One region of the Duganella sp. 3397 genome, then DNA from elsewhere that is predicted to be linked to it. Evidence: predicted binding sites of a transcription regulator. Region 1 holds the regulator's gene; each other region holds the start of a gene.
The links. The regulator sigma-54, encoded in region 1, starts transcription at its own class of promoters, with help from an activator protein. The targets are predictions, from matches to a motif close to TGGCANGNAANCTGCTTT.

Region 1 (7,817 bases):
CCCCGATCACGTGACCCAGCAACACCTGGAAATCCTGTCCGAGATCGCGGAAATGTTTTCCGATGATGCATTCCGCACCGCGCTGACCGAGGATCCCGATCCAAAATCAGTGCACTCGCGCATCATCAACTGGCTGCCCAGCCTGCAAACTGCGGGCTGATTCACCACCAGCAACTTGCAGTACACTAGGCTCTCTTTCTCCTGATTCGGACCCCGATGCCCATGCTGCAGACCCCGCTGACGATACAACGCCTGTACGACGACAATCGCGAAAGTTTGCAACTCGGCTGGTTTGCCGGCTTTCCCGGCGGCGAACGCCTGATTTCCGGCGACGTGGCCTCGGCTGCCGACCAGGTCGGCCACCTGAACATGATCCACCCGGGCCGCATCCAGGTGTTCGGCCACCAGGAAATCAATTACTACCAGCGCCTCAAATCGCTCACGCGCGCCCACCTGATCGGCGAGCTGATCGGCGGCAATCCGCCGGCGCTGATCGTCGCGCAAGGGCTGGAAACCCCGCCCGACATCCTGGCCATTTGCGACGAAAAAAATATCCCGCTGTTCTCCACGCCGCTGCCGGCTGCGCAGGTGATCGACTTCCTGCGCGTGTACCTGTCGAAAAAGCTGGCGCAGCGCATCATCATGCACGGCGTGTTCATGGACGTGCTGGGCGTGGGCGTGCTGATCACCGGCGACTCGGGACTGGGCAAGAGCGAACTGGGCCTGGAACTGATTTCGCGCTCGCACGGCCTGGTGGCGGACGACGCGGTGGAATTTTCGCGCATCGCCCCCAATATGATCGAAGGGCGCTGCCCGGCGCTGCTGCAAAACCTGCTGGAAGTGCGCGGCCTGGGCCTGCTCGACATCAAGGCGATTTTTGGCGAGACAGCCGTGCGGCGCAAGATGCGCTTGAAACTGATCGTGCACCTGGTCAAGCGCGGCGGCCAGGAAGAAGAAGTCGAACGGCTGCCGTTCCAGTTCCCTACCGAAGACGTTCTGGGCCTGCCGATCCGCAAGGTCGTGATCCCGGTGGCAGCCGGCCGCAACATCGCCGTGCTGCTCGAAGCGGCCGTGCGCAACACCATTTTGCAACTGCGCGGGATCGACACCCTGCAAGAGTTCATGGAACGGCAACGCCTGGCCATGAGCGGAGACTAAAGTCATGCGTATCGTCCTTATCACCGGCATTTCCGGTTCCGGCAAATCGGTGGCCCTGAATGTGCTGGAAGACCTCGGCTATTACTGCGTGGACAACCTGCCGCCAGCGCTGCTGCCCCACCTGGTATCCACCCTGGTGGGCGAAGGCTTGCGCTCGCTGGCGGTGGCGGTCGATGCGCGCAGCGCCGAGTCGCTGGCGACCTTGCCCACCGACGTGGCGCACCTGCGCGAGGAAGGCCACGACGTGCGCGTGATGTTCTTGACTGCCAATACCCACTCGCTGGTGGCGCGGTTTTCCGAGACCCGGCGCAGCCACCCGCTGTCGCACGAACTGCGTCCGGGCCAGAACCCGGCCGCGCGCCGCACCCTGATCGAATGCATCCTTGAAGAGCGCGAGCGGCTCTCGGCCATCGAGCAGCTGGGCCACGTGGTCGATACGTCGGAGCTGAGCGCGAATAAACTGCGCGCCTGGGTCAAAGACCTGGTCGAGCTCGAACACGCGCCACTGACCCTGTTCTTCGAATCGTTCGCCTTCAAGCTCGGTGTGCCGATGGATGCCGATTTCGTCTTCGACGTGCGGGCGCTGCCCAATCCCTACTACGACCTGTCACTGCGCCCGCTGACCGGCCGCGATGCGCCGGTAATCGAATTCCTCGACGCCCAAGCCAGCGCCGGAGAAATGCTCGAAGACATCCGCGCCTTCGTGGAAAAATGGCTGCCGTCGTTCAAGACCGACAACCGCAGCTACCTGACCGTCGCCCTGGGCTGCACCGGCGGCCAGCACCGCTCGGTCTATATCGCCGAAAAATTGGCGGCGTACTTCCACGCCAGCGAGCGCGTGGTGATACGGCATCGCGAGCAGTGAAATCGTTCATGCGGCCTTGATCAGGGCCGCCGACCCCGCTCATATTGCAGCAGCGCGCGAGGTCGTGCGGCGGGCGCGTCAGCAGGTGATTACGCCGCGCCGTGAAAATGATGCAGCGGATGGGCGTGGTCCGGCCACGCCGGCGCCAAAATCTGCCTGACCATCGCTTCGGTCACGTCGGCCAGCGCAGCAGGTTCCCAACGCGGAGCGTGGTCCTTGTCGATCACCAGCGCGCGGATGCCTTCGATGACCTGGCCGTTTTCCAGCGTGCGGCGCACGGCTGCGCGTTCCATGCGCAGGCAGTCGGCCATGCTCATTGCGGCACCCTGCTCCTGCAGGGCATACGCCACGCACATCATCAGCGGGGAACGCGTGGCCATCATGGCCAGCGTGGTGCGGGCAAAATCGCTGTCGTCCGCTTGCAGCGACGCCATGATGGCTGGCACCGAACCGGCGCCAAAGTGATGGTCGATGGCGGCGCGGTCGCGTTCCAGCGCACTTGGCCCCACAGCAGCCTTGAAGGGCGCTGCAAACGCTGCAATCGCCCCCGGCAGGCCAGCACCGCCATTGCTGCTCAATACGGCTTCCAGCGCCGGTAATTCAGCCACTGGCACGTAGTGATCAGCCAAGCCGGCATACAAGGCATCGGCCGCGCCGATGGTCGCACCGGCGACGCCCAGGTACAGCCCCAGCCGGCCCGGCAAGCGAGACAGGAAATAGCTGGCGCCCACGTCCGGGAACAGGCCGATATTGGTCTCCGGCATTGCCATCCTGGTGCGCTCGGTGACGATACGTACCCGGCTCTGCGGACCGGCCTGCGCCACGCCCATGCCACCGCCCATCACCACGCCATCCATCAGCGCGATATACGGTTTCGGGTAATGATGAACCAGGTGATTGAGCGCGTATTCTTCGGTGAAGAAATCTTCGACCAGCGCACTGCCCTGCTGCGGCGTGGCGCGGCCAAGATCGTGGAAGAAGCGGATATCGCCGCCGGCGCAGAATGCTTTCTCGGTGCTGCCGCGGATGACGACTGCCTGCACGGCATCGTCGTCACGCCAGGCCAGCAATGTTTGCGTAACGGCGCGCACCATGTCGAGCGACAGCGAATTCAATGCGCGCGGGCGATCGAGCGTGGTGACGGCGGTGCCGTCACTGACGGCAGTTAAAACGTGTGCGCTCATGGTTGTCCTGTGGCCTTGTTCGATGATGGCAGATGTTCGAGCGGATTGGGCAAGGTCAAATCGCCGCCCAGGCGCGCCTGGAATTTCGCCGGCGCTGCGGCAGGCTGCCCCATGTGGCGGGCGTAGATCACTGCAAACGGCATGTCGCCAACCTCTTCCTGCCTGAAGCCGGTGGCCTGCTGCATGGCAGACGGATCGCGCGCGGCAGCGAGCGTAAATTTCACCAGCCGGTCCAAGGTTGGCGATTGCAGGTCGAGGATGGACGCCATCATGGTCAGCGGTGCGGCGGCGAACGCGTGGTAATGCAAGGCCTTGGCGCCGCGCGCCATTTCGGCTGGCAGTGCGCCGTCTGGCGCCACCTGGGCCATGGCGTTGTCGAACACGCCGTGGCCCCATTTTAAAAAGCGCTGGTCGCCGGTGACGGCGCCCACGGCGGTCACGGCCAGCCCTTCCCAGTAATAATGGTTGTTGCGCTTGCCCTTGCGGGTATCGGCGTGCGTGAGCGTGGCGTCGGCCAGCGTGGACAGCCACGCTTCGATGGATTTTTTCTGCGCCGGGGTGGCGGCCGGCTGCACGCGCGCGTAACTGAGCGCCAGGCCGCCCAAGGTCCACTTGCGCACGAAATACGCCTGCTCGCTCGACATCTTGCCCAGCATGGCCTGCTGCCCTGCCCAGCCCTCGAGCCAGTTCAAGGCGCAGGCGGCGTCCGCCGGTTTGCCGCTGGCCTGGTAGCGGCTGGCGTTGCGCGCCACGCCGGACAAGAATTGTTCGACCGGCTCGGTGCTGGCGATGTTTTTGGCCCGCCGCGCCGGGTCGATCACGGAGTGGTTGGCGTCGTTGTAGTAGCTGTTGGCGTCGATGTCGATGACGGCAGCCGGCGCCGGCTGGCACGTGGTGGCGTAGGAAGAGGAAGCAACAGCAAGAGCGGAAACGGTATAAACCAGGTAAACAATTTTCATGGAATCCCAAAAACAAGAAAGGGCGCCATGGTTGCGCCCTTAGTTGGTGTTGTCGCGCCGTTATTTTAAAGGGCGGCGGCAGCTGGTTCGAAGTTATCCGGGAGATGCTTGATCGCATCGTGGCCGTGCTGTTGGACTTTGCCTTTGTACTTCATGACCTGGCGGTCCAGCTTGTCGATCAGGGTGTCGATCGCAGCGTACAGGTCTTGCGACAGGCTCTCCACGTAGACCGTTTTACCGGACAGGCGCAGATTGATTTCAGCCTTTTGGCGCTTGGTTTTCTCTTTAAGGTTATCTACGGTCAGAATGACAGCAATATCAATCACTTGATCAAAGTGCCGTGTCACGCGTTCGAGCTTGCTCTGCACGTATTCACGAATGGCGGCGGTCACTTCGAGATGATGTCCACTGATGGTGAGATTCATACACACTCCTAAAGATAGATGTCGCTGACGGTTAGTGCGTTGCCCATTGATGCCGGGCACGCAGGAACCAGTGCACTACAAAGACTTGCGGAGACTGACTGGAGGGATTTTGAGGGCTTCGCGATATTTGGCAACAGTGCGTCGCGCAATCACCATGCCCTGTTCTCCCAGCATGTCCGCAATCTTACTGTCGGATAAAGGATTTTTAGGGTCTTCAGCTCCTGTCAGTTGCACGATCAATGCCCGTATCGCCGTTGAACTGGCTTCACCGCCTGCTTCGGTGGCGACATGGCTACCAAAAAAATATTTCAACTCAAACATGCCATGCGGCGTGAGCATGTATTTCTGAGTTGTTACCCGAGAAATGGTGCTCTCGTGTAAACCCAGTGTATCAGCAATTTCGCGAAGCACAAGGGGGCGCATGGCAACCGCGCCGTGCGAGAAAAAGTTCTTTTGTCGTTCTACTATCGCTTGCGCCACGCGCAGGATGGTGTCGAAACGCTGGCGCATATTCTTGATCAGCCACTTCGCTTCCTGCAGCTGCGCGCCCATGGCGCCCTCGCCGCCATCTCCCTTCTTCTGTTTGAGCAGGTTGGCGTACATGGCGTTGACGCGCAGGCGCGGCATGACGTCGTTGTTCAAACTGACCTGCCAGCCGGTACGCGATTTTTTCACGATCACGTCGGGCACCACGTAGTCGGAGACGTCGGACGCGAACGCCGCACCGGGATGCGGATTGCACTGGCGGATCACGGTCTGCGCCTCGCGCAGGTCTTCGTCGTCGCACAGCAGCGCTTTTTTCAGCTTGTTGAAATCGCGCTGGGCAAACCACGTCAAATGCTTTTCCACGATGGCCACGGCCATGCGTCGCGTGACCATCGGGATGCCGGGCAAGCGCTTGATTTGCAGCGCCAGGCACTCGGCCGCGTTGCGCGCGCCCACGCCGGCCGGATCGAAACTTTGCAGCAGCGACAACGCCGTTTGCAGCTCGTCGATATCGACTTCCAGTTCCTCGGGCAGGCGCGCGTGGATCTCGTCGAGCGCTTCTTCGAGGTAGCCGTTTTCATCGAGCGCGTCGATGATCAGTTCGACCAGCGCGCGGTCGCGCAGCTCGAGCACGGTCACGCGCATCTGCTCCATCAGGTGTTCGCGCAGGGTGCAGTGGTGGGCCTCGATCTGCGGGCGTGCGTCCTCGTCGTCGGGCGCCTTGCTGCGGCCGGCGTCGCTCCAGTCCATGTCCGCTTCGGCGGTGGTACTTTCGGTATCGGCAGCAGGGCCGTCGTAGGTGTCGGCCTCGCCTGCCGGCGCGGCTTCCTGCGGGCCCGACTCGGACGGCGCTTCGCCGGACGGCGCCTGCTGGCTGATGGCGCCGTCGGACAACAGGCGCAGTGAATGGTCGAGCGGATCGTCGAGCCGTTCGAGCAGCGGATTATCGGTAAGGAGTTGTTCGAGTTCCTGGTGCAGCTCCAGCGTGGAGAGCTGCAGCAAGCGGATCGATTGCTGCAGTTGGGGTGTCAGCGCGAGATGCTGCGAAGTTCGCAGTTGCAATGACTGTTTCATGGATTACATTCGGAAGTGTTCACCCAGGTAGACGCGGCGGACCGATTCGTCGGCGATGATGTCGTCCGGACGGCCCGAAGCCAGCACCGAGCCCTGGTTGATGATATATGCGCGGTCGCAGATGCCCAGCGTCTCGCGCACATTGTGATCGGTAATGAGGACGCCGATCTGCCGCTCCTTGAGAAAGCGCACGATGCGCTGGATCTCGATCACGGCAATCGGGTCGACCCCGGCGAATGGTTCGTCGAGCAGCACGAAGCGCGGGTTGGTAGCCAGCGCACGGGCGATCTCCACCCGGCGGCGTTCGCCACCGGAGAGCGAGAGCGCGGGGTTGTCGCGCAGCTTCTCGATTTGCAAATCGGCCAGCAGGGTATTGAGCCGTTCGGTAATGTCAGCCTTGGATAAAGACTTGCCGTCCACTTTTTGAATTTCGAGGACAGCGCGAATATTTTCTTCCACCGTCAGCTTGCGGAACACCGACGCTTCCTGTGGCAGGTACGACAGGCCGAGCGATGCGCGGCGGTGGATGGGCAGCCTCGAAATATCGACGCCGCTGATGTCGATGGTGCCGGCATCGGACGGCACCAGGCCGACGATCATGTAGAACGACGTGGTCTTGCCGGCGCCGTTGGGGCCCAGCAGGCCCACCACTTCGCCGCATTCCACTTGCAGCGAGACGTCGTGCACGACCTGGCGCTTGCCATAGCTTTTTTGCAGGCCGCGAACGATCAGGGTGCTACCGCAACTCGGTTCCATATCATTTCCCCGCAGGCTGGGTGGCAGGTGCTGGAGACGTCGGCTGGGCCGGCGCGATCGGCGGACGCTTGGACGACGGCTGGATCACCATGGTGCCGCGGCCGGCGCCCGGCTTGCTCTCGCCGCTGCTGGTATTCTTGACCGCGAACACTTCGCGGCGGCTGTCGTAGGAGATGAATTCGCCATCGACCTGGCTGGTCACCTTGCCCGCTTCGAGCTGCTTGATGCGGCCCTTGGAGATCAGCTTGACCAGCTCGGTCTTGTCGTCGTATTCGATACGGTCGGCCTGGCCTTCCACCCATTTATCGGTGTCGCCGTCGAGCTTCTGGCGGAACGTGGCCTGCACGCCGGGCGTGCCGGTCAGCACCACGAACTGGAAACCTTCGGGGTCTTGCGTGACCACCGCCTTGGGCGAGGTCATGCGGATAGTGCCGCGCGTGAGGATGACGTTGCCGGTGAAGGTCTTGATCTGCTTGACGTCGTCGGAGTCGGCCTGGTCGAACGATACTTCGATCGGCTTGTTGGAGTCGGCTTTTTCGGCGTGCGCCGGGATGGCCAGGGCCGCCAGCAGCAGTGCTGCCGACCAGAAGGTGTGCTTGGTGCTTGCTCTCATAATCTTCCTTTAGCGTGCCGCACGCGGCGGCACGGTGATCTTGCCGCGTCCACCCAGTTGGGTTTGCAGCGTTGCGTTGTTGGCGGTCATGCCCACGCCGGTGGCGACCGTATTGCCCAGGTGTAGCTCGACCGGTGCAGCGGTTTCCATCCGTTGCTCGTCCGGGAACACGGTGAGCGTGGACGTGGTCAGGCTCATGGCCTGCGACGCGGCGCCACTCTTGCCGCTGGCCGGGCGCACCACGCTGACGTTGCCGTTGAGCTTGACGCGTGAGTTGTCCTGGTCCACCCGGGCGGT
Region 2 (7,817 bases), on a different contig from region 1:
CGCTTGCGCAGCGTTGTGGGCGATGTTGAGCACGGTCTGGATCAGCTGCTCCTTGTCACCGCGGAACTCGGGGATCGAGGCGTCGTAGTCGCGCAAGATGGTCAGGCCGGACGGGAACTCGGCCAGCATCAGGCTGCGCACGCGTTCCAGCACCTCGTGGATGTTGACGTCGCCGACGATGTGCGGACGGCGGTGCGGCGCCAGCAGGCGGTCCACCAGCGTTTGCAGGCGGTCCGCTTCCTTGATGATCACCTGCGTGTATTCGCGCAGCTGCACCGCGTGCAGCGCCGGCAGTTCCATTTCCAGCAATTGCGCGGCGCCGCGGATGCCGCCGAGCGGGTTCTTGATTTCGTGCGCCAGGTTGCGGATCAGTTCCTTGTTGACCTGGCTCTGGTCGAGGATGCGCTCCTCGCGGTCGAGTTTTAAATGCTGCAAGTGTTCGCGCAGCTCGATCAGGATGTGGCCGGGCGGCTCGTCGAGCGCGGAGACGATGCTGTGCACGTGCAGCGGATCGCGGCCGGCGCGCTCGAGCGTCAGGTCCTGGCGCAGGTCGGAGAACTTGTGTTCGCGTGCCTGGGCGCAGATGTGGTCGAGTTCATCGGGGTTGAGGAACTGGGCGGAGAGCTTTTGCCGCGAGAGCGCTTTGAGAGAGCTGGCCAGCAGGTTTTCGGCGGCCGCGTTGGCGTAGGCAATATGGCCAGTGGCGTCGAGCATGACGACGGCCGAGGCCAGTAATTCCAGCCCGGCCAGCGTGGCCGGGCGCAGGGACGTCGTGGGGGTGACAGGACTCATCTCAAACTCATCGGAAGGGGGTTGGGTTAGCGAATATTGCCGATTTCACGTTTCAGCGCTTCGACATTCTTTTCAGTGCGGCCCACGCTGTCGCGCAGCGCGGCCGTGCGCTCCTGGTACTTGGCATAGTTGCGCTCGTCGCCGCGCCGCTCGGGTACACCGTTGTTGTACTCGGCGCGCAACGCGGCCAGCTTTTGCTGCTCGCTTCTCAGCTCGTCTTCGAGGATGGCGCGGCGGTCGGCGTCACGCGCGCGCTGCTCGGCATTGTCCACGCGCGGGAAGGCGCCCGGCACCGCGGTGGCAGTGGCGGGCTGAGCTGCCTGCGGACGGGCGGCCCCAGGTGCGGTGCGGCGCGGCGGCGCGGCGATCACCGTGCCCGGCAAGTCCATCGCCGTGCAGTAGTTGCCGCGCTTGATGTCGGTGTACTCGACACTGCCGCCCGGTGGCGTGCACTTGTAGATCACGCCCTGGGCGGCAGCCGTGGCGCTCGCCAGCGCCAGCACGACCGCTGCCAGCAAGCGTTGCAAACTCAAAATCATTGTCATTCCGTGGGTGGTGGATCCATCCGACTATACAACACCACAAACAAAAACGCGGGGAAAGCCTGCGCCTTCTTCCGCGTTTTTTATGAAGGGCGCCGGCAACCGGCACCCTGCTTGTTGCTATTACAGCGAGTAGTACATGTCGAACTCTGCAGGGTGAGTCGTCATGCGCATGCGCTGAACGTCCTGCATTTTCAGTTCGATGTAGGCATCGATCATCGAATCGGAGAACACGCCGCCACGGGTCAGGAACTCGCGGTCCTTGTCCAGGTTTTCCAGCGCTTCTTCCAGCGAAGCGCACACGGTCGGGATCAGTGCGTCTTCTTCCGGCGGCAGGTGGTACAGGTCTTTCGACGCTGCTTCACCCGGGTGGATCTTGTTGGCGATACCGTCCAGGCCGGCCATCAGCAGCGCGGCGAAGCACAGGTACACGTTGGCCAGTGGATCCGGGAAACGGGTCTCGATACGACGGCCTTTTGGATTGGCCACGTGCGGGATGCGGATCGATGCCGAACGGTTTTTAGCCGAGTACGCCAGCTTGACCGGGGCTTCGAAGCCTGGCACCAGGCGCTTGTACGAGTTGGTGCCTGGGTTGGTGATCGCGTTCAGCGCCTTGGCGTGCTTGATGATGCCGCCGATGTAGAACAGCGCGGTGTCCGACAGGCCGGCATAGCCGTCACCGGCGAACAGGTTGACGCCGTCTTTCCAGATCGACTGGTGCACGTGCATGCCCGAACCGTTGTCGCCAACGATAGGTTTCGGCATGAAGGTGGCGGTTTTGCCGTAGCTGTGGGCCACGTTCCAGACCACGTATTTCAGGTTCTGGGTCCAGTCGGCGCGCTCGACCAGGGTCGAGAACTTGGTGCCGATTTCGTTCTGGCCGGCGCCGGCCACTTCGTGGTGGTGCACTTCGACCGGGATGCCCAGCGATTCGAGGATCAGGCACATTTCCGAACGCATGTCCTGGAAGCTGTCCACTGGCGGCACCGGGAAGTAGCCGCCCTTGACGGTTGGACGATGGCCGCTGTTGCCGCCTTCGATTTTTTCGCCGGTGGACCACGATGCTTCATCGGAATCGATCTTGACGAAGCAACCGGACATGTCGATCTTCCAGCGCACGCTGTCGAAGATGAAGAATTCTGGCTCGGGACCGAAGTAGGCGGTGTCGCCCAGGCCCGACGATTTCAGGTAGGCTTCAGCGCGCTTGGCGATGGAGCGTGGATCGCGGTCGTAGCCCTTGCCGTCGGCAGGCTCGATCACGTCGCATTGCATGAACAGCGTGGTCTCTTCCATGAAGGGATCGATGTTCGCGGTGTTTGGATCAGGCATCAGGATCATGTCCGATGCTTCAATACCTTTCCAGCCGGCGATCGAGGAACCGTCGAAGGCGTGACCCGATTCGAACTTGTCGATGTCGAAGTGCGACACTGGCACGGTGACGTGCTGTTCTTTACCACGGGTATCAGCGAAACGGAAATCAACGAATTTTACTTCGTTTTCCTGGACCATTTTCAGAACTTCTGCGGCTGTCATTGCCATGCGTCTCTCCTAAGATAATTTGCGGAACTGGTGCACCTACACTAAGCAGTATCCATGCCAGCCGATCTGGCGTTGCGATTATGTTGATAGCGTCCTTGAACTTGCCGCCAAGTGCGTCCAAAATCGGGCGCGCGGTGGCACAACACAAATCTGACGCCAGTCAACATAGCACCACAACGGTGCATTATCAAGAAATCGCACCATGTTTGTGCAATTCGGAATTTCTGCTTAAAAATGCCTCGCTTTGGTGCGCACCGCCTTCGGCCCGCACAGGAGGCCTATAATAATCGCAAACGTCTACGGGAACATGACATGAGCAAAATTGATGAGATCCTGGCCACCGCGTGCGGCCGCAACAAGGAGTGGACCTACGCCGGCGCGGTCACGCCCGAGGAAGCGTTCGAGCTGCTGTCGCTCGACAACGCCGTCAAGCTGGTGGATGTGCGCACCAACGCCGAGCGCGACTGGGTGGGGCGGGTCAAAATCCCCGAGGCCCAACATGGTGCGGTACAGTGGACGACTTACCCTGGCGGCAACACCAACCAGGAATTTATCGAGCAATTGAACTCGGTGGCGCGCAAGGACCAGGTGTTGCTGTTCCTGTGCCGCTCCGGCGTGCGCTCGCGTGGTGCAGCCAAACTGGCAGCCGAACACGGCTACCAGCACTGCTTCGATATCCTCGAGGGCTTCGAGGGCGAGAAGGATGAGCACACTCACCGCAAGAATTTGAATGGGTGGTGCAAGGCGGGATTGCCGTGGACCGGCGCCTAGGCCGGGACCGCCTCCGCCCCCTCCACCATCAAGAACTGTATCCGCTTGCGCACAAACTGTATGTGCGAGCGCAGGCCATACAAACCGTCGGCAAACGACAGCGGGATCGAGATCTGGTTGACCAGTTCCTCGATCTCGTCGAGCCGGCGCAACTGCGCTTCATACACCTGCATGCGCGCGCCTTCGGGCGCCTCTTCCACCTTCTGCTCCACCGTCCGCAACTGGCCATACCATTTGTACACGCGCGAGCGGATGCGCCACACGTACAGCGGCGGCACGATCTTCGATAACGGCAGGATCAGGGCGCTCAGCGCCAGCATCACCACCCACATGCGGTCGAGGAAGTTGGCGGCCCAGAACGGCATGTAACGCTGCAGCAGCGGCGGACCATTCTTGTAGAACTTGGCTGCCTCGGCATCGACCGGAATTTCGGTGTACTTGGCCGACGGGAACTGGCCCTGCTGCTGGAACCAGCCGGCGCCGTTATGGATGGTGCTGGCGCCCTGCACGAACAAATCGATCAGCGCCGGATGCATGTCCTCGCGCGCCACCAGCGTAGCGGTGGGCGCAATCAGGCTGTACTCGCGTGCCGGAATGTCGCGGCCCAGGTCAACGATGCCCTGCGGCAGCGTCACGTGGGTGAGGAACGGCAGCTTGCGCGCATAGGCCTCGGCCTGGGTGAAGTCGAACAATTGTATGCCCGGCGTTTGCAGCAGCATCTGGATCAGCGGCGCTTCCGGCGCGGACGTAAATACCAGGCCATCGATGCGCCCTTCCAGCAGTTCCACCACGGCTGGCGTATTGGCCAGCGAAAAGCGCTCGACATCGCCCTTCTCCAGGCCATTCAATTCCAGCACCTGGTGCAGCAGGCGCGGCGCGCCGGCGCCCTTGGGACCGTAATTGATCTTCATGCCGCGCAGCTGGCTCAGCTGGGTGATCGGCTTCTTGTCCTTGGCCTCGCGCAGAAACAGCCACAGCGGTTCCACGAACAGGCTGCCCAGCGACGTCAACTGTTCGCGGTCGGCCGCTTCTTCATTGGTGCTGCCGCTTTGCACAAAGGCGATATCGACCTTGCCGTCGCGCAGGTTGCGCAGGTTTTCGCCGGACCCGGCCGATGGCACCAGGGTGACCTTGACGCCGTGCTTGGCGAGGACTGCCGCGTATTTTTTGCCGAACTCCTCGTAGGCGCTGTTTTCCTGGCCGGTGCCGAGGCGCACCGTGCGCGGCGGCGCCGGATCGACCAGCCAGTACGCCAGCAGGCACACGCCGACGATCAGCAATACGGTGGGCGCGGTGGACGCGAGCAGGTCACGCAGCGAGAACTGCGTGAACTTGAGGATTTTGGACATGTGATGGCGCATCGGTTTCATGGGGTGCTACAGTGCCAACAATTGGCGCTGCTTGCAAGTGAAACCCGATGCAGACGGGGTCTTTTACCCCCGAGACCCATGGGGTCGGACCCCGTACGGGCGCTTTTTACCCCTGACACCCATGGGGTCGAACCCCGTACGGGGTCCGACCCCAGTGCTGTGGGGGTAAGGATCAGCCGCCGCAGGCCCGCAGCGGCGCTGGCGCAACCGGCTTGGGCTGCGCGGCCGCCACTTCCGGCGCCGTGCCCGGCACCGCTGCCGGCGCCACCACCGGTTTCGCGACCGGATGCGGATCGATCAAGGGCATCAAATGCGGCGCCAGCACCACCAGCAGCTGCACCGGCAGCGCGCTGGTGAAGTCATAGTTCTTCGACTCCGGCCCGTGCACGTACGCGGTCATGCTGCCGAAGAAACGCTCGCCGATATTGAACACGAACGTGGCCGACCGGTTCACGTAGCGCGACTCGATCAGGCGCCCGCCGCCGCCATACACGTCAAAACGCTGGTCGCCGGTACCGGTCTTGCCGCCCACCGGCAGCAAAGTGCCGTCGGACGTGGTGAAGGCCCCGCGTGCGCGCTTGGCGGTGCCGTCCGACACCACGCCACGGATCGCTTCGGCCACCACCTGCGCCACTTCCGGCGCCAGCACTTGCTCGTTGCTGACGGGCTTGGCGCGGCTGACGGTGGTGTCGTACGGGGTGTTCTTGGCAAAGTGCAGCGAGGTCACGCGCTGGCTGGTCTTGCGCACGCCGCCGTTGACGATGATGCCCATCAGCTCAGCCAGCGCGGCCGGCCGGTCGGCCGAGGCGCCCAGCGTGGTCGCGTACGACGGCACCAGCGAATCGAACGGGTAACCCATCTTCTTCCACTGCTTGTGCACTTCCATGAAGCCTTCCACTTCCAGGAGGCCGGCAATGCGGCGGTCTTGGGCGTGCTTGCGCTTGGTTTTCAGCAGCCACTCGTACACCTCCTGGCGCTCCTTCTCGCTGGCCGCGTTCATCTGCGTGAGCGTGGCGCCCGGGTTAGCGTGCAGGTAGGCCACCATCCACAATTCCAGCGGGTGCACGCTGGCCAGGTAGCCACGGTCGGCCAGCGACCACTGGTCGATGGCGTACTGGTCGTACAGCTTGGCCACGCGTTCGTCCGACACCTCGTTTTGCGACGACAGGTTGGCGCGCAGGAACGAGGCAAACTCCTGCTGGCTCGCTTTCGGATACACGGTGCGGTGGATCACGGCCAGGCGCACCGGCGTGCGGCGCAGGTTGGCCAGCATGATGTTGTCGAACTCGGAGACCGGCTTGCCCTTGTACTTGGCCCAGAAGCGCGCCAGGAACTCCTTGCCTTCCTTGTCCGCGAAGCGCGCCAGGTACTGGGCGCGGCGCGGATCGTCGGCGTCGGCCAGCAGCGAGGCGGACGAGCCCGGCGTCTGGAACATGTAGAACTTGGCGACGTCACGCATCAGGCGCACGAACACCAGGTTGGTTGAACGGCGCAGCGCCTCGGTCACGGTCAGGATCTTGCCGTTGTCTTCCTTGGAGAAGTTGCCGAAGTAATGCAGGCCGCCACCCGTGAAGAAGCCTTCGCCCGGGTTGCCCGAATACTTGCGCTCCATGGCCGCGTGCAGCATCGGCGTCAGGGCGCGCGCTTCGCCGCCCACCGGCAAGCCCTTGAAGTAATCGATGGCCCACAGCGACAGCTTGTCCTGCGGATCGACCACCGCCTTGCCAAGCTCGGCGGCACCCATGCCCGCGTACTTCTTGTGCAGCTGGTCCATGATGTCGAGGTAGCTGACCAGGGTGCGCAGCTTGGCCGTCGAGCCCAGGTCGAGCTTGGCGCCTTCGTTGATGTCGAGCGGCTGGTCGTAGTTGTCGGTTTGCAGGCGCAGGAAGTTGGTGTCCTTGCCCTTTTCCAGCAGGGTAAAGCTGTACACCACGTTGGCCGGGTCACCGTTGCCGAGCATGCCCTTACCGGTCAGGCCGGCAGCCTTGGCGCGCTCGGGGTCGCGCAAGTCGTTCAATACTTGCGTGACCGCTGTTTGCGCCTGCGCGTCCAGCGTGCTGGTCACGTCCAGGTCCAGGCGGTCGAGGTTGTACATCCGGTTGTCGCCCAACAGGTTGGCCAGGTGGTTGCGGATCGCATTGGTGGCCTTGCGCGAAACAAAGGTCATCGGCGGCGCCGCTTGCAGGCCGTTGCCCTTGGCCGGATGCAGTTTCTGTTTCAGGGCCATGTCGCGCATGGCGGCCGTGATTACGCCATCCTTGGCCAGGATGCGCAGGTGGGCGTCGGCCAGCTGGTCGAGGTCGTCGGCGCCGTCGCCCAGATAGTAGCTGGGGCGGCGCTGCGCGATCATCAGGCTCAGCGCTTCCTTGTACACCAGCGCGGTATCGGCGTCCGGCTTTTCCAGGTCGCGCGCCATGATGCGGTTGAATTCGTCGAAGGCACGGCCGTACCACACCCACATGCCGTCACCGACGCCATTGACTTCGCCATAGCCGGGCTTGGCCGACAGCGGCACCGTGTTCAGGTATTCGATGACGATGCGGCGGCGCGCCTTGGTGGTATCCGGGCCGTCCTGGTACGAGCGCAGGCTGGCCGAGATCATCTGCTGCAGCTTGTCGGTCATGGAACCGGTGCGCCCTTCGGGCGAATGGCGGTATTTCTCGATTTGCGTGGCCAGCGTGCTGCCGCCCGCGGCGCGGTGGCCGGCGCCCAGTGCACTCATGCTTTTCTCGAGCACGGCCTTGGCCAGGCGGTCCCATTCCACTGCCGGATTGCGCTTGGGGTAGGTATTGTCGAGCAGTTC
Region 3 (7,817 bases), on a different contig from region 1:
GCGCCGCACCCGGTTGACGCGGCGGATGGTGTCGATGAAGAAGCGGTTGCCGGACGCCTCGACCAGGCTCTCGTGGTAGCGCACGCCGCGATCGTGCAACTGGTCGGCGCTGGCAGTCGCAATGCCGCCAGCCAGCAACTGCTGCTCGACCGCGCGGCACTGGGCAATCACTGCCGGCGCCAGGTGGTACGCCGGTTCGAGCAACGCGGCCGGTTCCAGCGCCAGGCGCAGGCGGTACGATTGCAGCAGGCTGTCCGGCGTGGTCAGCATGCTCGAAAATTCCCAGCCGTAGCCGGGCTTGCGCTCGGCCCAGCCCTCGCCGGCGATGCGGCCCAGTACTGCGTTCAACTGCGCCGAGGTCAGGCCGTAGCGGGTCTTGATCAGCTGCTCCGAAAACGCCAGCGGCAGTTCGCCGCGCAGCAGGTCGTCGGCGATGCGGAAGTACACGCTGGTGACCACGTCGGTCTCCTCCAGGCCCAGGCCGCGCACGATGTCGGCCAGCGGCTCGGCCAGCGGCCTGGCAGTGAAAAAGCCCCGGTGGCGCTCGCGCGTGAGCAGTCCTTTTTCGTGCAGCAGCGCCAGCGCCTCGCCCACCGGCTGGCGCGACACGCGCAGGCGGTCAGCCAGCATCTGCGCCGGCAAATGGGTGCCGGCCGGCCAGCCCTGCGCCTGGATCAGCGCCACGATCTGGCGCGCTATCGTGTTGTCGGTGCTTTTCATCGTGCGGTCCAGTTATCGGCTAACAGCAAGGCTATCAGAGTTGCCTGCCCTGCTGCGCCGCGATGGTCTGTTGAAGGATGAACGGTATCACACCGCCGTGGCGCAGCAGCGTGGTTTCCAGCGCGGTTTCGACGGCGGCGGTGCAGGTCATCTGCTCCAACGCGCCGTCCGCGCGCACGATGCGCACGGTAACCGGGCCACGCGGCGCGATCAGCTCGGGCCGCGCATCGATCTCGATGCGGTCGCCCGGGGCCAGCGCCAGGGTGGCCGGATTGACGCCGGCGGGCAGGCGCAGCGGCAGGATGCCCATGCCGACCAGGTTGGAACGGTGGATGCGCTCGAAGCTTGCCGCCAGCACGCAGCGGATACCCAGCAGGCGCTGGCCCTTGGCGGCCCAGTCGCGCGACGAGCCGGTGCCATAGCGCTCCCCCGCCACCAGCACGACCGGCTGCCCGGCATCACGATAACGCTGCGCCACCTCGAAGATCGGCGCGACCGCGCCGGTCGGTATGTGCAACGTATGGGCCACCGGCAGGCCGGGCGCCAGCAGGTTGCGCAAGGTCTTGCTGTAGAAGGCGGCGCGCAGCATCACTTCCCAGTTACCCCGGCGCGAAGCGAACACATTGAGGTCGTGGCGGTCGTCGCCGCGCGCGACCAGGAAATCGGCGACGAAGCTGTCGGCCGGAATCGCGCTGGCCGGCGAGATGTGGTCGGTGGTGATGTCGTCGCCCAGCACCAGCAGCGGATAGGCACTGTTGTGTCCCAGCTGGCTGCCCTCGTCCAGCGAGGCAAATGGCGGGCGGCGCAGCGCAGTGGACGCCGGGTCCCACGGGAAGCGCGCGCTGGCGGGTACCTCCAGCGCGTGCCACAGCGGATTGCGCGATGCCAGCGCAAACGCGCGCGGATAGTCGCCGGGCTGCGTGCCCGCCTGCAGCGCCTGCGCCACCTCGCCGGGGGTGGGCCACAGCTCGCGCAAATAGACCGGCGTGGCGGCGGAGCCGTAGCCGACCGGGTCGCAGCTCAAGTCCATCTCGGCGTTGCCGGCCAGCGCAAAGGCGATTACCAGCGGCGGCGACATCAAGAAACCCAGGTCCAGGTCCGGATGCACGCGCCCTGGGAAATTGCGGTTCCCCGACAGCACGGCGACCGGGTGGATCTCGCCAGCCGCAAGCGCCTGGCGGACCGGTTCCGTCAGCGGGCCGGAATTGCCGATGCAGGTGGTGCAGCCGAAACCGACGATATCGAAGCCCACGGCCGCCAGGTCATCGAGCAGGCCCGCGCGCGCCAGGTAGGCGCCGGCAGCCGGCGAACCGGGACCGAGCGAAGTCTTGGTCCACGCCGGCACCGTCAAGCCGAAGGCGCGCGCCTTGCGCGCCAGCAGGCCGGCGGCGATCAGCAGCGCCGGATCGGACGTGTTGGTGCAGCTGGTGATGGCGGCAATCGCGACCGGGTGGCGCGGCATCTCGGCATGCGCGCGGGTCGGCGTGAAATCGAGTGCCGCCAGTGCGGCGGCGGTGCAGGAGTATGGCAACAGGTCCTGCGGGCGGCGCGGGCCGGCCACGTGCATGCCAATCGCGTCCAGCGCGATGTCGATGGTGCGCGTGTAACGCGGCGCGGCGTGCGGCTGATACCACAGGCCCACCCTTTTTGCATAGGCCTCCACCAGCGCTGCCGCTGCCGGCGTCCGGCCGGTCTCGCACAGGTAGGCCAGCGTGCGCTCGTCGATGGGAAAGTAGCCGCTCGTGGCGCCGTATTCAGGCGCCATATTGGCCACCACCGCGCGTTCGCCGGCCCTGAGCGTGGCCACGCCCGTGCCGTAAAATTCGACGAACTCTCCGGAGACGCCAACCGCGCGCAGGCGCTGCGTGACCGTCAGCGCGAGGTCGGTGGCGGTGACGCCGGCAGGCAGGCAGCCAGTGAGGCGCACCCCGATCACGTCGGGCACGCGCAGCATGGTGGGCATGCCGAACATCACGGTCTGCGCTTCCAGTCCGCCCACGCCCCACCCCAGCACGCCAATGCCGTTGATCATCGGCGTATGGCTGTCGGTGCCGACCAGGGTGTCGGGCACGGCCCACAGCACGCCGTTGCGCTCTTCCGCGTGCGCCACGGTGGCCAGCTGTTCGAGGTTCAGCGTGTGCATGATGCCGGTGCCTGGCGGGTGGATGCGCACGCCGCGCATCACCTGCGCGGCCCAGCGCAGGAAGCGGTAGCGCTCCTGGTTGCGGTGCATTTCCAGCGCCAGGTTGCGCTCGGCTGCGTCGCGGCGCGCAAAAAACTCCACTGCCAGCGAATGGTCCACCGACACGTCCACCGGTAATCCCGGATTGAGCAGCGCCGGATCATGACCCGCTTCGGCCAGGGCGTCGCGCATGGCGGCGATATCGACCAGCGCCGGCGTGCTGGTGGTGTCGTGCATCAGCACGCGGCCCGGCTGGAAGGCGATTTCCGCTTCGCTGGTGCCGGTAGCGAGCCATCGCTTTATCGCCGCCACGCCGGCGTCACGCTCGCTACCTGCGGTATTGCGCACCAGGTTTTCCAGCAGCAGGCGCAGCACCACCGGCAAGCGGTGCAGGTCGTCGCCCAGCAAGGCCGGCAGATCGACTACCTGGTAGTGCAGGCCAGCGTGATCGAGCGTGGCCACGTCGGACGGAACGGTGAAATTTTTCATCATTCATGATTGCATAATTACACTTATAAATGCAATCAATAATGCAGCCAATAAATGCGTGCGCTACCCCCCCGCACGATTGCGAGGCATAGTCTTACACGAGCGTTGCAAACCTGAATTTACTGTTAGATTGTGAAACTACAACATCTCCACTTCCACAACTTCTGACAACCGGTGCCAAATGAAAACGTTCCACTGTGACAAGTGCTCCCAGCAAGTGTTTTTTGAAAATACCCACTGCTCGAACTGCGACAGCATGCTCGGCTTCCAGCCTGCAATGCGCACCATCAATGCCTACGAACCGGCCGATAACGGCCTGTGGCGCAGCCTGAACAAAAAGGATGCCGGCAAGCTGTACAAGCAATGCGGTAACTACGTGGAACACAATGTGTGCAACTGGATGATCCCGGCCAAGGACGAGCATGAACTGTGCGAGTCTTGCCAGCTGACGGTGGTGATCCCGACGCTGTCGTCGGAAAAGAACCACATTCTCTGGTCGCGCCTGGAAACCGCCAAGCGCCGCCTGCTGTTTTCGCTGTCGGCGCTGAACCTCACGCCCAACTCGAAAGAAGATGACCCGGAAGCCGGCCTGGCATTCCAGTTCCTCGAAGACGGCGACACGCCCGACGAATGCGTGATGACCGGCCACGACGACGGCCTGATTACGCTCAACATCGCCGAAGCCGATCCGGCTGAGCGCGAACGCACGCGCGAGCAGATGCACGAGCGCTACCGCACGCTGCTCGGCCATTTCCGCCACGAGAGCGGCCATTATTATTTCGACCGGCTGGTGGTCGATACCGCGTGGCAGGACAGCTTCCGCACCCTGTTCGGCGACGAACGCGCCGATTACAGCGAAGCGCTGCAGCGCCATTACAAGGACGGCCCGGTGGCCGACTGGGAACAGCGTTTCGTCAGCAGCTACGCCAGTTCCCACCCGTGGGAAGACTGGGCCGAAACCTGGGCCCACTACCTGCACATGATCGACACGCTGGAAACCGCGCACGCGTGCGGCCTGTCGCTCAAGCCCGCCAAGGCCGACGAGCCGTCACTCGATGGCGTGACCCTGCCCACCACCCGGGTAGAAACGTTCGACGACACCATCTCCGACTGGTTCGCCCTGACCTATGTGCTCAACAGCCTCAATCGCAGCATCGGCATGCCGGATTCGTACCCGTTCAAGCTCAGCACCCCGGTGCTGGAAAAACTGACCTTCGTGCACAAGGTGGTGGCCTCGTACAAGAAGACCGGCATCAAGAATTTGCCGAAGCCTGCAAAAAAGCCCACGCCTGAGCCCGCAAGCAATCTCGACACTAAGCCGGCGGCGCCAGCAGCTCCACCGCCACCTGCATCAGCACCGGCGGCGACGCCGGTCCAAACTGGTTGAAGATCGCCACGTCGGCGGCGTCGTGTCCGTAAGCGAGCGTGACGCGGCCGCCGCGCGCGTTGGGCTGGGTGGGATCGAAGGTGTACCAGCGCCCGCCCACCCAGGCTTCGAACCACGCATGCTGGTCCATCGGCACCAGACCGTGCAGATATCCCACCACCATCCGCGCCGGGATGCACAGGCTGCGGCACAGGGCGATACCCAGGTGCGCCAGGTCGCGGCACACGCCTTCGCGGCGCAGGTTGACTTCGGTGGCGGTCATCTGGCCGTACACGGTGGCCGGATCGAACCGCACCTCGCGCCGGATCCAGTCGCAGAGTGCGGCCGCCTGGTCGTAGCCGGGCGCTACGCCGGCGACGATTTCCGCCGCCATGGTGGTGAACTGCTCGGACTCGCAATAGCGGCTCGACAGCAGAAAGGTCAGCACGCCGTCGGGCAAGTCCTGCACTGCGTCGAACGGCGCGCCGGGCGCCACGTCGATCTCGTCGGCAGTCATCACGTCGGCAGTGGTCTCGATGGAAAATTCACCGGCGGGCGCCACCAGGCGCTGGCACAGGTTGCCATACATATCGGTAAATTCCACGACAGGAACACTGGGTGTGAGCGTATAGGACTCGCGCGCCACCCATTGCTGGGCGCCGCTGCGCGCCCGCAACATCAAGATGAACGGCGTGGGAGCGTCGAGGGTGAAGCCGAGGGTGCAGGCAGTGCGCAGCCACATGGGGAATCGCTTTCAAGTTCGGGATGGTCTGCACCATAATGGCGCACCGCGCTGGGAAATTGACCACAACGCATCTTATCATCGACACTATCATCAAGAAACGTGCCTGCGGTGCGCGGCGTGTTACGCTGGGATATCAGGTATGAATCATGCTTAAACAAGCTCATCGCGATGACTCAAGGTCGCGCCCAACATCGAAAAGGCATTCCGCATGGCTATCCGTATCGCGCTGCACCACAAGACCAGTTACCGTTATGACCGCCTGGTCAACCTGTCGCCGCACGAAGTACGCCTGCGCCCGGCTCCCCATGCGCGCACGCCGATCCTGTCGTACTCACTGACGGTGCAGCCCGAAGACCATTTCATCAACTGGCAGCAAGACCCTTACGGCAACTACATCGGCCGTTTCGTGTTCCAGGAAAAAACCGACGTGCTCGACTTCACGGTGGACCTGGTGGCCGACATGACGGTGATTAACCCGTTCGACTTCTTCGTTGAGAAATACGCCGAGAAATTCCCGTTCGCGTATCCCGAACAGCTGACTGCCGAACTCAGCCCCTATCTGCGCACCGAAGCGGCCGGTCCGCTGGTGAAAGAATGGGTGGAGTCGGCCCGCACCGCCCTGCTGGCCGAACCGATCCTCACCAACGACTTCCTCGTCGCCATCAACCAGCGCCTGCAGCTCGATATCGCCTACCTGCTGCGCATGGAGCCGGGCGTGCAGGCGCCCGAAGAAACGCTGGAAAAGCGTTCCGGCTCGTGCCGCGATACCGGCTGGTTGCTGGTGCAGATCTTGCGCGAGCTGGGCCTGGCCGCGCGTTTCGTTTCCGGCTATTTGATTCAACTGCGCGCCGACCAGGAGGCGCTCGACGGCCCCAGCGGCGCGGCCGAAGATTTTACCGACCTGCACGCGTGGACCGAGGTGTACATCCCCGGCGCCGGCTGGATCGGCCTCGACCCCACGTCCGGCATGCTGGCCAGCGAAGGCCATATTCCGCTGGCCTGCACGGCGATGCCGTCGTCGGCCGCGCCGGTGAGCGGCTATACCGACCAGGCCGAGGTGACGTTCTTCCACGAGATGACGGTCACCCGCATCCACGAAGACCCGCGCGTGACCAAACCGTATTCGGAAGCGGACTGGCACAAGATCGACCAGCTGGGCCAGCAAGTCGATGCTGACCTCAAGCGCCAGGACGTGCGCCTGACCCAGGGCGGCGAGCCGACTTTTGTCTCGATCGACGACATGGACGGCGCCGAATGGAACACGCTGGCCCACGGCGACAAGAAGCGCGAATTGGCCGGCAACCTGATGCACCGCCTGAAAAACCATTTCGCGCCGGGCGGCATGCTGCACTACGGCCAGGGCAAATGGTACCCGGGCGAGCCGCTGCCGCGCTGGGCCCTGAATATTTTCTGGCGCGTCGATGGCCAGCCGATGTGGTACGACGCGTCGCTGTTCTCCGACGATCACGTCAACGATGGCTATGGCAGCGACGAAGCGGCCAGCTTCATCGCCGAACTGGCCAAGAACTTGCGTCTGCCCGCCAACAGCCCGATTGCCGCCTACGAAGACGTGCTGCTGCAAGCCCAGCGCGAACAGGCGCTGCCGCGCAATATCGATCCTCTGCAGGCCGACCTGAAGTCGCCGGAAGAACGGCGCCGCCTGGCGCGCCTGCTCGAGCGCGGCCTGGGCCAGGTGGCCGGCTACGTGCTGCCTTTGAAGGCTGCCGACTACGATCCGTCGGTCATGTTGGGCACCAACTGGCGCACCTCGGCCTGGCCGCTGCGCCGCGAACACCTGTACCTGCTCGAAGGCGATTCGCCGATGGGCCTGCGCCTGCCGCTGGCCACGCTGCCGTGGGTCCTGCCGGAAGAGCGAGAAGCCGACCTGGAATTCGACGTCGATCCGTTTTCGCCGCGCGGCGCACTGCCGGTCGCAAAAAAAGACAAGCGCCCAGTGCTGGGCCTGGCAGCCGGCAAATCAGCCGATCAAGCCAAGGTGCGCACGCCGCAAGACCCCGCCGCCCGCGACGTGATCCACACCGCGCTGTGCGTGGAAGTGCGCGGCGGCCGCCTGCACGTGTTCATGCCGCCGCTCAAACGCGTCGAGGACTACCTGGCGCTGGTGTCGGCGGTGGAAAATACCGCCGCCAAATTGAAGCTCAAGCTGCGCCTCGAAGGCTACGCGCCACCGCGCGACCCGCGCATCAAGCTGCTCAGCGTGACGCCCGATCCCGGCGTAATCGAAGTGAACATCCACCCGGCAGCGAGCTGGAATGAGCTGGTCTATAACATGTCCACGCTGTACCAGGAAGCGC
Region 4 (7,817 bases), on a different contig from region 1:
CCAGCGAATGATCGACCACCAGCTGGGTGGGCACCACCGGGTTGACCAGCGCCGGGTCGCCGCCTTGCAGGGCGATGGCGTCGCGCAGGCCGGCCAGGTCCACCAGCGCGGTCTGGCCGAGGATGTCGTGGCAGACCACGCGGGCCGGGAACCATGGAAAATCGAGGTCGCGGCGGCGCTCGATCAGTTGCGCCAGCGAGGCATCGAGCGTGGCGGGGTCGCAGCGGCGCGCCAGGTTTTCGGCCAGCACGCGCGAGGTGTACGGCAGCCCGTCCCAGGCGCCCGGTTGAATCGCCTCGACAGCGGCGCGCGCGTCGAAGTAATCGAGCGCGGTGCCGGGTAGCGGCTTGCGGAACTGCGTGTTCATCGCGATGCTCATGGATTTGCTCATCGATTTGCTCATCATGCACGGTCCTCGATCGGCACGAATTGCAGGTCTTCGGGACCGACATAGTTGGCGGACGGGCGAATGATCTTGTTGTCGATGCGCTGCTCGATCACGTGCGCGGCCCAGCCCGACGTGCGCGAGATGACGAACAGCGGGGTAAACATCGCGGTCGGCACGCCCATCATGTGGTACGACACGGCCGAGAACCAGTCCAGGTTGGGGAACATCTTTTTCACGTCCCACATCACGGTTTCGAGCCGCTCGGCGATGTCGAACATTTTCATCGAGCCGCCGTCCTGCGACAGCTGGCGCGCCACTTCCTTGATCACCACGTTGCGCGGATCGGAAATCGTGTATACGGGATGGCCGAAGCCGATCACCACTTCCTTGTTGGCCACGCGGTTGCGGATGTCCGCTTCCGCTTCGTCGGCGTTTTCGTAGCGCTTCTGTATCTCGAACGCGAACTCGTTGGCGCCGCCGTGCTTGGGACCGCGCAGCGCGCCGATGGCGCCGGTAATGGCCGAGTGCATGTCGGAACCGGTGCCGGCGATCACGCGGCCGGTAAAGGTGGATGCATTAAATTCGTGTTCGGCGTACAGGATCAGCGACGTGTGCATGGCGCGCACCCAGCTCTCGGGCGGCTTGAAGCCGTGCAGCAGGTGCAGGAAGTGGCCGCCGATCGAGTCGTCGTCGGTTTGCACCTCGATGCGCTTGCCATTATGGCTGTAATGGTACCAGTACAGCAGCATCGAGCCGAACGACGCCATCAGGCGGTCGGCGATGTCGCGCGCACCCGGCACGTTATGGTCGTCCTTCTCCGGCAGCACACAGCCCAGTACCGAGGCGCCGGTGCGCATCACGTCCATCGGGTGGGCCGCTGCCGGCAAGGCTTCCAGCGCGGATTTGACTGCCTGCGGCAGGCCGCGCAGCGAGCGCAGCTTGGCCTTGTAGCCACGCAGCTCGCCGTCGTTGGGCAGCTTGCCGTGCACCAGCAGGTAGGCGATTTCCTCGAACTCGCTGGTGGTGGCCAGGTCAAGGATGTCGTAGCCGCGGTAGTGCAGGTCGTTGCCGGTCTTGCCGACCGAGCACAGCGCCGTGTTACCGGCAGCGACGCCGGACAGGGCGACGGATTTTTTGGGTTTGAAGGTGGTGGTGGTATCGGACATGATGGTCTCCTGAGATCCGTAAACGATTATTTTTTTTGCGCGGCAAACAGGGCGTCGAGCTTCTGTTCGAAGCTGTGGTAATTGATCCGTTCATACAGCTCGGCGCGCGTCTGCATGGTATCGAGCACGTTCTGCTGGGTGCCGTCGCGGCGAATCGCGCCATAGACGTTTTCGGCCGCCTTGTTCATGGCGCGGAACGCCGACAGCGGGTACAGCACCAGGCCCACGTCGGCGTCGCGCAGCTCGTCCACCGTAAACAGCGGGGTGGAGCCGAACTCGGTGATATTGGCCAGCACCGGCACCTTGACGGCGGCGGCGAACTGCTTGTACATCTCGAGACTGATCATCGCTTCGGGGAAGATCATGTCGGCGCCCGCCTCCACGCATGCGACGGCGCGGGCAATCGCCGCGTCCAGCCCTTCGACGGCCAGCGCGTCGGTGCGGGCCATGATCACGAACTGGTCGTCGGTGCGCGCATCGACGGCGGCGCTCACGCGGTCCACCATCTCCTGCTGCGAGACGATTTCCTTGCCGGGCCGGTGACCGCAGCGCTTGGCGCCTACCTGGTCTTCGATGTGCATGGCGGCGGCGCCGGCCTTGATCATGGTCTTGACGGTGCGCGCGACGTTGAAGGCCGAAGCGCCAAAGCCGGTGTCGGCATCGACCAGGAGTGGCAGGTCGCACACGTCGGTGATGCGGCGGATGTCGGTGAGCACGTCGTCCAGGCTGGAGATGCCGAGGTCGGGCAAGCCCAGGGAGCCGGCCGCCACGCCGCCGCCCGACAGATAGATGGCGCGGAAACCGGCGCGCTTGGCCAGCAAGGCGTGGTTGGCGTTGATGGCGCCGACCACCTGCAACGGCGATTCTTCTTGCACAGCCTGGCGGAACGCGGCGCCTGCGGAATAACTCATGGATGACCTTTCAATGTTGCGGTGAAGTTGTTCAACATACTGCAAACGCCGTGCCACCGTTTCGATCTTTAAAAATCAAGCACTTAGAGAATTTTAATGTTTCATAAACGTTTCACTCTGAAACATCGAAACGGATGCACTACAATTGCAACATGCGCCCCTCACCTTCCCTGCCGCTCGACCCCGACGATAAACCGGTGATCTGGACCGTTTCCGTCTCGCGCCTGTCCGACCTGTTCCGCCACATCACGCTCGAATACGACAACCGCGCCACCATCGAACAGATCCACCTCGGCTTCGACGACGCCGTGCGCCATATTCGCGCGCGCCTGGCTACCGAGCGCTGCGACGCCGTGATCGCTGCCGGCTCCAACGCCGCCTACCTGCGCAGCCGGCTGTCGGTACCGGTGGTCGTGGCCCGCTTCAGTGGTTTCGATGTATTGCAGGCGCTGGCGCGGGCGCGGCGCGTGTCGCCGCACGTGGGCATCGTCACCTACCAGGAGCGGCTGCAGGAACTGGCCGAGTTCACCGCCACCTTCGACATCGACGTGGCGCAGCGCACCTATGTGACCGAGGAAGATGCCCGCGACCAGGTCAACGATCTGAAGGCGGCCGGCATCAAGGCCATCGTCGGCGCTGGCCGCATTACCGACCTGGCCGAGGAAGCGGGATTGACCGGCGTGTTCGTGTATTCGGCGGCGTCGGTGCGCCATGCCTTCGACGACGCGCTGGAATTGGCACGCCTGACCCAGCTCGAAGCGAGCCGGGGCCGCGCGCGTGGCGCCGGTTTCAGCACCGGCGCGGCGGCCGACACCCTGCGCGCGCGCCATGGCATCACCGACCTGCGCGGCGAATCGGCTGCCATGGAAACCGTGCGCCAGACGGTGGTGCTGTACGCGAAATCGCCGGCCACGGTATTGATCTTTGGCGAGACCGGCAGCGGCAAGGAACTGGCTGCCCAGGCCATCCACAACGAGGGCCCGCGCCGCCTGGGGCAGAACCGGCCCTTCGTGGCGGTCAACTGCGGCGCCATTGCCGAGTCGCTGCTGGAATCGGAGCTGTTCGGCCATGAAGAAGGTGCATTTACCGGCGCACGGCGCGGCGGCCACGCCGGCCTGTTCGAGGCTGCCAACCACGGCACCCTGTTCCTCGATGAAATCGGCGAAATGCCGCTCACGCTGCAAACGCGTTTATTACGAGTGCTGGAAGAACGGCAGGTAGTGCGGGTGGGCGGCACCCGGCCGATAAGCGTCGAGGTGCGCATCATCAGCGCCACCCACTGCGACCTGGAACAGCGCGTGCGCGATGGCCGCTTCCGCGCCGACCTGTTCTACCGGCTGGCGGTGCTGCGGCTGACGCTGCCGCCGCTGCGCGCGCGGCCCGGCGACGTGACAGCGCTGGCCGAGTGGTCGCTCAAACATGCGCTGGCGTCGCTGGGCGCCAGGCCGCATCCCAACCTGCGCGCCGAGATGGCCGCCTGCGCGCCGCTGCTGCAAGCATACGCCTGGCCCGGCAACGTGCGCGAGCTGCGCAACCTGGCCGAACGCCTGGCACTATTCCTGGCGGCCGAGCCGCTGCAGGCGCTCACACCCGCGTTCATCGTGGGCGTGGCGCCGGAGCTGGGCGGCCACGCCGGTGTTGGCGCCGGTGGCGCTGCTACCGGCGCCACTGCATCGTCGCCCGGCATCGGCCGCGCGCACCGCGACACGGCCAGCGCAACAGAGGTGCTGGCCCGCTTCGACGGCCGGCGCGACGCCGCTGCCGACTACCTGGGCATCAGCCGCACCACGCTATGGCGCCGGCTACGTGCCGAGGCTGACAACCAGGAGCAGCTGCAACGCGATTAGCGACATCGGCGCACCAACCGCAAACGCTGTGAGCCCCGGAGCCTGACCTTAATGCCGTTAAGTTAAGCTCCGCATATCCGTCGTACCCGCGCAGGCGGGTACCCAAGTTCTGCGAAATTCGCCGAAATGCCCGCCAAATTGGGTCCCCGCCTGCGCGGGGACGACGTTTTTAAGCAAACAAATTTAAGACTTTTCGCTTAACTTAACGGCATTAGAGCCTGACCTAGCCTCCAGAGCAAGGCGCGCCGACGAAGACAGTACGAACGTAGGCGAGGAACTGCAACGCAGCTATGGAGGCTATGTCAGTGCTCGTAGCCGCTCATCATCTGCCAGCGACCGCTCATCCGCCAGCGGTCGCCGCGCGCCGACCCCGCCGCTAACATGGTTCCACTCACTCACCACGGAGAAATACCATGTCCTTGCCCCGCATCGTTGCCACCCTCGCCGCCAGCCTGCTGCTCGCCTCATCCGCAATCGCCGCCCCCACCACCGCCTTCAAGGTCGACGTCACGGGCAATGCCAGCGGCACACCGATGATCCTGATCCCGGGCCTGTCGTCAGCGGGCGCGGTATGGGACGGCACCGTCAAACGCTATTGCGGCGCGCGCCGCTGCCACGTGCTGACCCTGGCCGGCTTTGCTGGCGTGCCTGCCATCGATGCGCCGCTGCTGGCCACCGCCGAACAGCAACTGAGCGAGTACATCGCCGCCAACAAGTTGCAGCAGCCGGTCATCGTCGGTCACAGCCTCGGTGGCTTCCTGGGGTTGAAACTGGCTGCCGACCATCCGGACCAGGTAGGCCGCCTGGTCATCGTGGACAGCCTGCCGGCACTGGCCGCCATCCAGATGCCGAGCATTACCGGTCCGCAGATGAAGGAAATGGCCGCCGGCATGCGCACCCGGATGCTGGGCATGGATGCCGCCACTTACAAGGCCGGCCAGCTGCAAACACTGCGCACCATGATCACCGGCGAAGCCGATGTACAGCGCGCACTGGTGTGGGGCCAGCAGTCAGACCGTACCACGGTCGCCAACGCGATGGCGGACCTGATGGCACAAGACCTGCGCCAGGAAGTCGCCCGCATCAAGGCCCCCACGCTGGTGATGGGCACCTGGATCGCCTATAAAAACTTCGGTACCCGTGACCAGTTCCTGCAGGGCTACCAGGACCAGTACCGCCAGCTGCCAGGCGTGAAAATCGAGCTGGCGGACAACGCCCGCCACTTCATCATGCTCGACGACCCGGACTGGATGTATGATCGCATCGACCAGTTTTTGAAATGAATGCACTGTAAATGCCCGTGACCGACCATCGCCCCCTGCCCGCCCGCCTGAACTGGTACTGGATCCTCCAGCTGGCCGGCTGGAACTTCCTGCCGCTGCTGATGGTGGCGATGACACCGAGCGCCGAGCGCACGCTGGCCGCGATCGCGATTGGCTACTGGGGTGTGACGGGCGGCCTGCTGATTTCCCACCTGTGGCGCCGGTTCCTCAAACGCCGCATTGACAACCGCGTGCGCGTGTCGTGGAGAACCATCGCCATCGCTTTGCCCTTGCTCAGCGCCGTGCACACGGCGATACAGACAGTCGGCTATTTCGTCATCAAGCCGTTCGGCGAGGTGCATGGCGCGGGGTGGCTGCCGGGGGCGCTGCTGTTCTGGTGGGGCGTGTACCTGGTCTGGAGCATCTTCTATATGCTCGTCGCCAACCTGCGCCGCAATGCCCGGCTCGAAGCGGAAGCGCTGCAACTGCAACTGAGCGCGAAAGAAGCCGAACTGCGCGCCTTGCAGGCGCAAGTCAATCCGCATTTTTTCTTCAACAGCATGAACAGCGTGCGCGCCCTGGTCTACCAGGACCAGGACGCGGCCGCGCAAATGATCGACCAGCTGGCCAGCGTGATGCGCTACGCGCTGCAATCGGGCCACCACGACACGGTGCCGCTGGGCGCCGAAATCGAGGCCGTACAAGCCTACCTGGCTATCGAGAAAATCCGCTTCGAGGAACGGCTGCGCATCGCCATCGATATCGGCCTGGGGCTCGAAGCCGTGCGCATCCCGCCCATGACCTTGCAAACGCTGGTGGAGAACGCCGTCAAGTATGGCGTGGAGGCCAGCGCCACCGGCAGCGACATCCGCGTCCAGGCCAGGCGCGGTAACGACCACGCGGTGCAGATCGAAATCGCCAACCACGGCGCCATTGCACCGTTTGCCGATTCCACCCGCGTGGGGTTGGCCAACACGCGCCAGCGGCTGGCGTTGATCCTGGGCGCGGGCGCCCGGCTCGACCTGACCGAGGACAGCGGCTGGGTGCGCGCCACCATGACCATCCCGGAGACACCATGACGCCATCAATGCGCGTGCTGCTGATCGACGACGAACGCCTCGCGCGCGCCGAATTGCGCCGCCTGCTGGCGGCGCACCCGCACGTGGAGATCGTCGGCGAAGCGGCCAACGCCGCCGAAGGCGTGCAGCAGATCGCTGCCTTGCAACCGGACCTGGTACTGCTCGACGTGCAAATGCCCGGTGGCAGCGGCTTCGACATGCTGGCCGCCCTCGACCACGCGCCGCAGGTGATCTTTACCACGGCCTTCGACCGCTACGCCTTGCAGGCCTTCGAAGTCAATGCGCTCGACTACCTGCAAAAGCCGATCCAGCCGGCGCGGATGGCGGCGGCGCTGCAACGGTGTGCGGCGCGGCAGCCAGCCATCGCGGCGCCGGGCGCCGGTGCCACGCCGGTCACCACACCGCCCAAGCTGTTCATCAAGGACGGCGAGCGCTGCTGGTTCGTGGCCCTGGACGACATCCGCCTGTTCGAGTCCGACGGCAACTACACGCGCACCTATTTCGACACGCATCGGCCCCTGATGCTGCGCTCACTGAGCCAGCTGGAAGAACGGCTCGACCCGCAGCGGTTCTTCCGCGCCAGCCGCCGCCACATCGTCAATCTCGGCTTCATCGAGCGGGTGACAGCCAATGAATCGGGCGGCCTCGATCTGACACTGCGCGATGGCATGGCGATCGAAGTCTCGCGCCGGCGCGCCGCTCAGTTCCGCAGCCTGACCAATTTTTGACGACGACCATCAGCCGCCCAGCACGTCCGCCGGCGCCATGCGCATGGCCACGCGCGCCTGGCGGGTGATCGCCAGCAGCGCCACCATCACAGTGATCATCAGCGACAGTAGCAAGGTCCAGTAGCCACCCGGCGCCTGCGCGACATAACCAGCGAGGTAGCGCTCGATGGCCAGCGCCGCCAGCGGCAAGCCGATGACAGCGGCCACCAGCACCAGCCCACCGGTCTCGCGCACTACCAGCAGGCCGATGTCGCTGCCACGCGCGCCGTGCAGCTTGCGCAGCACGATCTCCTTCGCCCGGCGTTGCACGGTGGTGGCCGACAGCACGTAGGTGCCGAAGGCGGCGATCGCCAGCGTGATGGCGGTGGCGATGACGAGCAGCGTGGACAACCGCGACTCGTCCGCGTAGTTCAGCGCCAGGATGTCACTGGCGCGC

Region 2: a site for sigma-54 is predicted at 2,916-2,933, ahead of glnA (type I glutamate--ammonia ligase). Genes of this name have one in related genera too.
Region 3: a site for sigma-54 is predicted at 5,638-5,655, ahead of J2X54_RS18025 (transglutaminase family protein). Genes of this name have one in related genera too.
Region 4: a site for sigma-54 is predicted at 2,504-2,521, ahead of prpB (methylisocitrate lyase). Genes of this name have one in related genera too.

What each region holds. Positions count from the first base shown of each region.
Region 1 covers NZ_JAVDVB010000001.1:819,937-827,753, reverse strand. Annotated here, with positions in the region: gene J2X54_RS03650 (PTS sugar transporter subunit IIA) at 1-160, shown strand, start outside; gene hprK (HPr(Ser) kinase/phosphatase) at 223-1,158, shown strand; gene rapZ (RNase adapter RapZ) at 1,163-2,023, shown strand; gene J2X54_RS03635 (enoyl-CoA hydratase/isomerase family protein) at 2,113-3,207, opposite strand; gene J2X54_RS03630 (alginate lyase family protein) at 3,204-4,166, opposite strand; gene hpf (ribosome hibernation-promoting factor, HPF/YfiA family) at 4,232-4,591, opposite strand; gene J2X54_RS03620 (RNA polymerase factor sigma-54) at 4,667-6,151, opposite strand; gene lptB (LPS export ABC transporter ATP-binding protein) at 6,155-6,907, opposite strand; gene lptA (lipopolysaccharide transport periplasmic protein LptA) at 6,909-7,520, opposite strand; gene lptC (LPS export ABC transporter periplasmic protein LptC) at 7,530-7,817, opposite strand, start outside.
Region 2 covers NZ_JAVDVB010000004.1:624,530-632,346, reverse strand. Annotated here, with positions in the region: gene glnL (nitrogen regulation protein NR(II)) at 1-792, opposite strand, end outside; gene J2X54_RS15635 (DUF4124 domain-containing protein) at 819-1,331, opposite strand; gene glnA (type I glutamate--ammonia ligase) at 1,458-2,873, opposite strand; gene J2X54_RS15625 (rhodanese-like domain-containing protein) at 3,186-3,644, shown strand; gene J2X54_RS15620 (TAXI family TRAP transporter solute-binding subunit) at 3,641-4,993, opposite strand; gene J2X54_RS15615 (transglycosylase domain-containing protein) at 5,187-7,817, opposite strand, start outside.
Region 3 covers NZ_JAVDVB010000005.1:340,885-348,701, reverse strand. Annotated here, with positions in the region: gene J2X54_RS18045 (GntR family transcriptional regulator) at 1-720, opposite strand, end outside; gene acnA (aconitate hydratase AcnA) at 755-3,391, opposite strand; gene J2X54_RS18035 (putative zinc-binding peptidase) at 3,573-4,778, shown strand; gene J2X54_RS18030 (transglutaminase family protein) at 4,705-5,499, opposite strand; gene J2X54_RS18025 (transglutaminase family protein) at 5,711-7,817, shown strand, end outside.
Region 4 covers NZ_JAVDVB010000008.1:191,979-199,795, reverse strand. Annotated here, with positions in the region: gene acnD (Fe/S-dependent 2-methylisocitrate dehydratase AcnD) at 1-367, opposite strand, end outside; gene prpC (2-methylcitrate synthase) at 403-1,554, opposite strand; gene prpB (methylisocitrate lyase) at 1,581-2,465, opposite strand; gene prpR (propionate catabolism operon regulatory protein PrpR) at 2,618-4,312, shown strand; gene J2X54_RS23135 (alpha/beta hydrolase) at 4,726-5,595, shown strand; gene J2X54_RS23130 (histidine kinase) at 5,613-6,653, shown strand; gene J2X54_RS23125 (response regulator) at 6,650-7,381, shown strand; gene J2X54_RS23120 (FtsX-like permease family protein) at 7,391-7,817, opposite strand, start outside.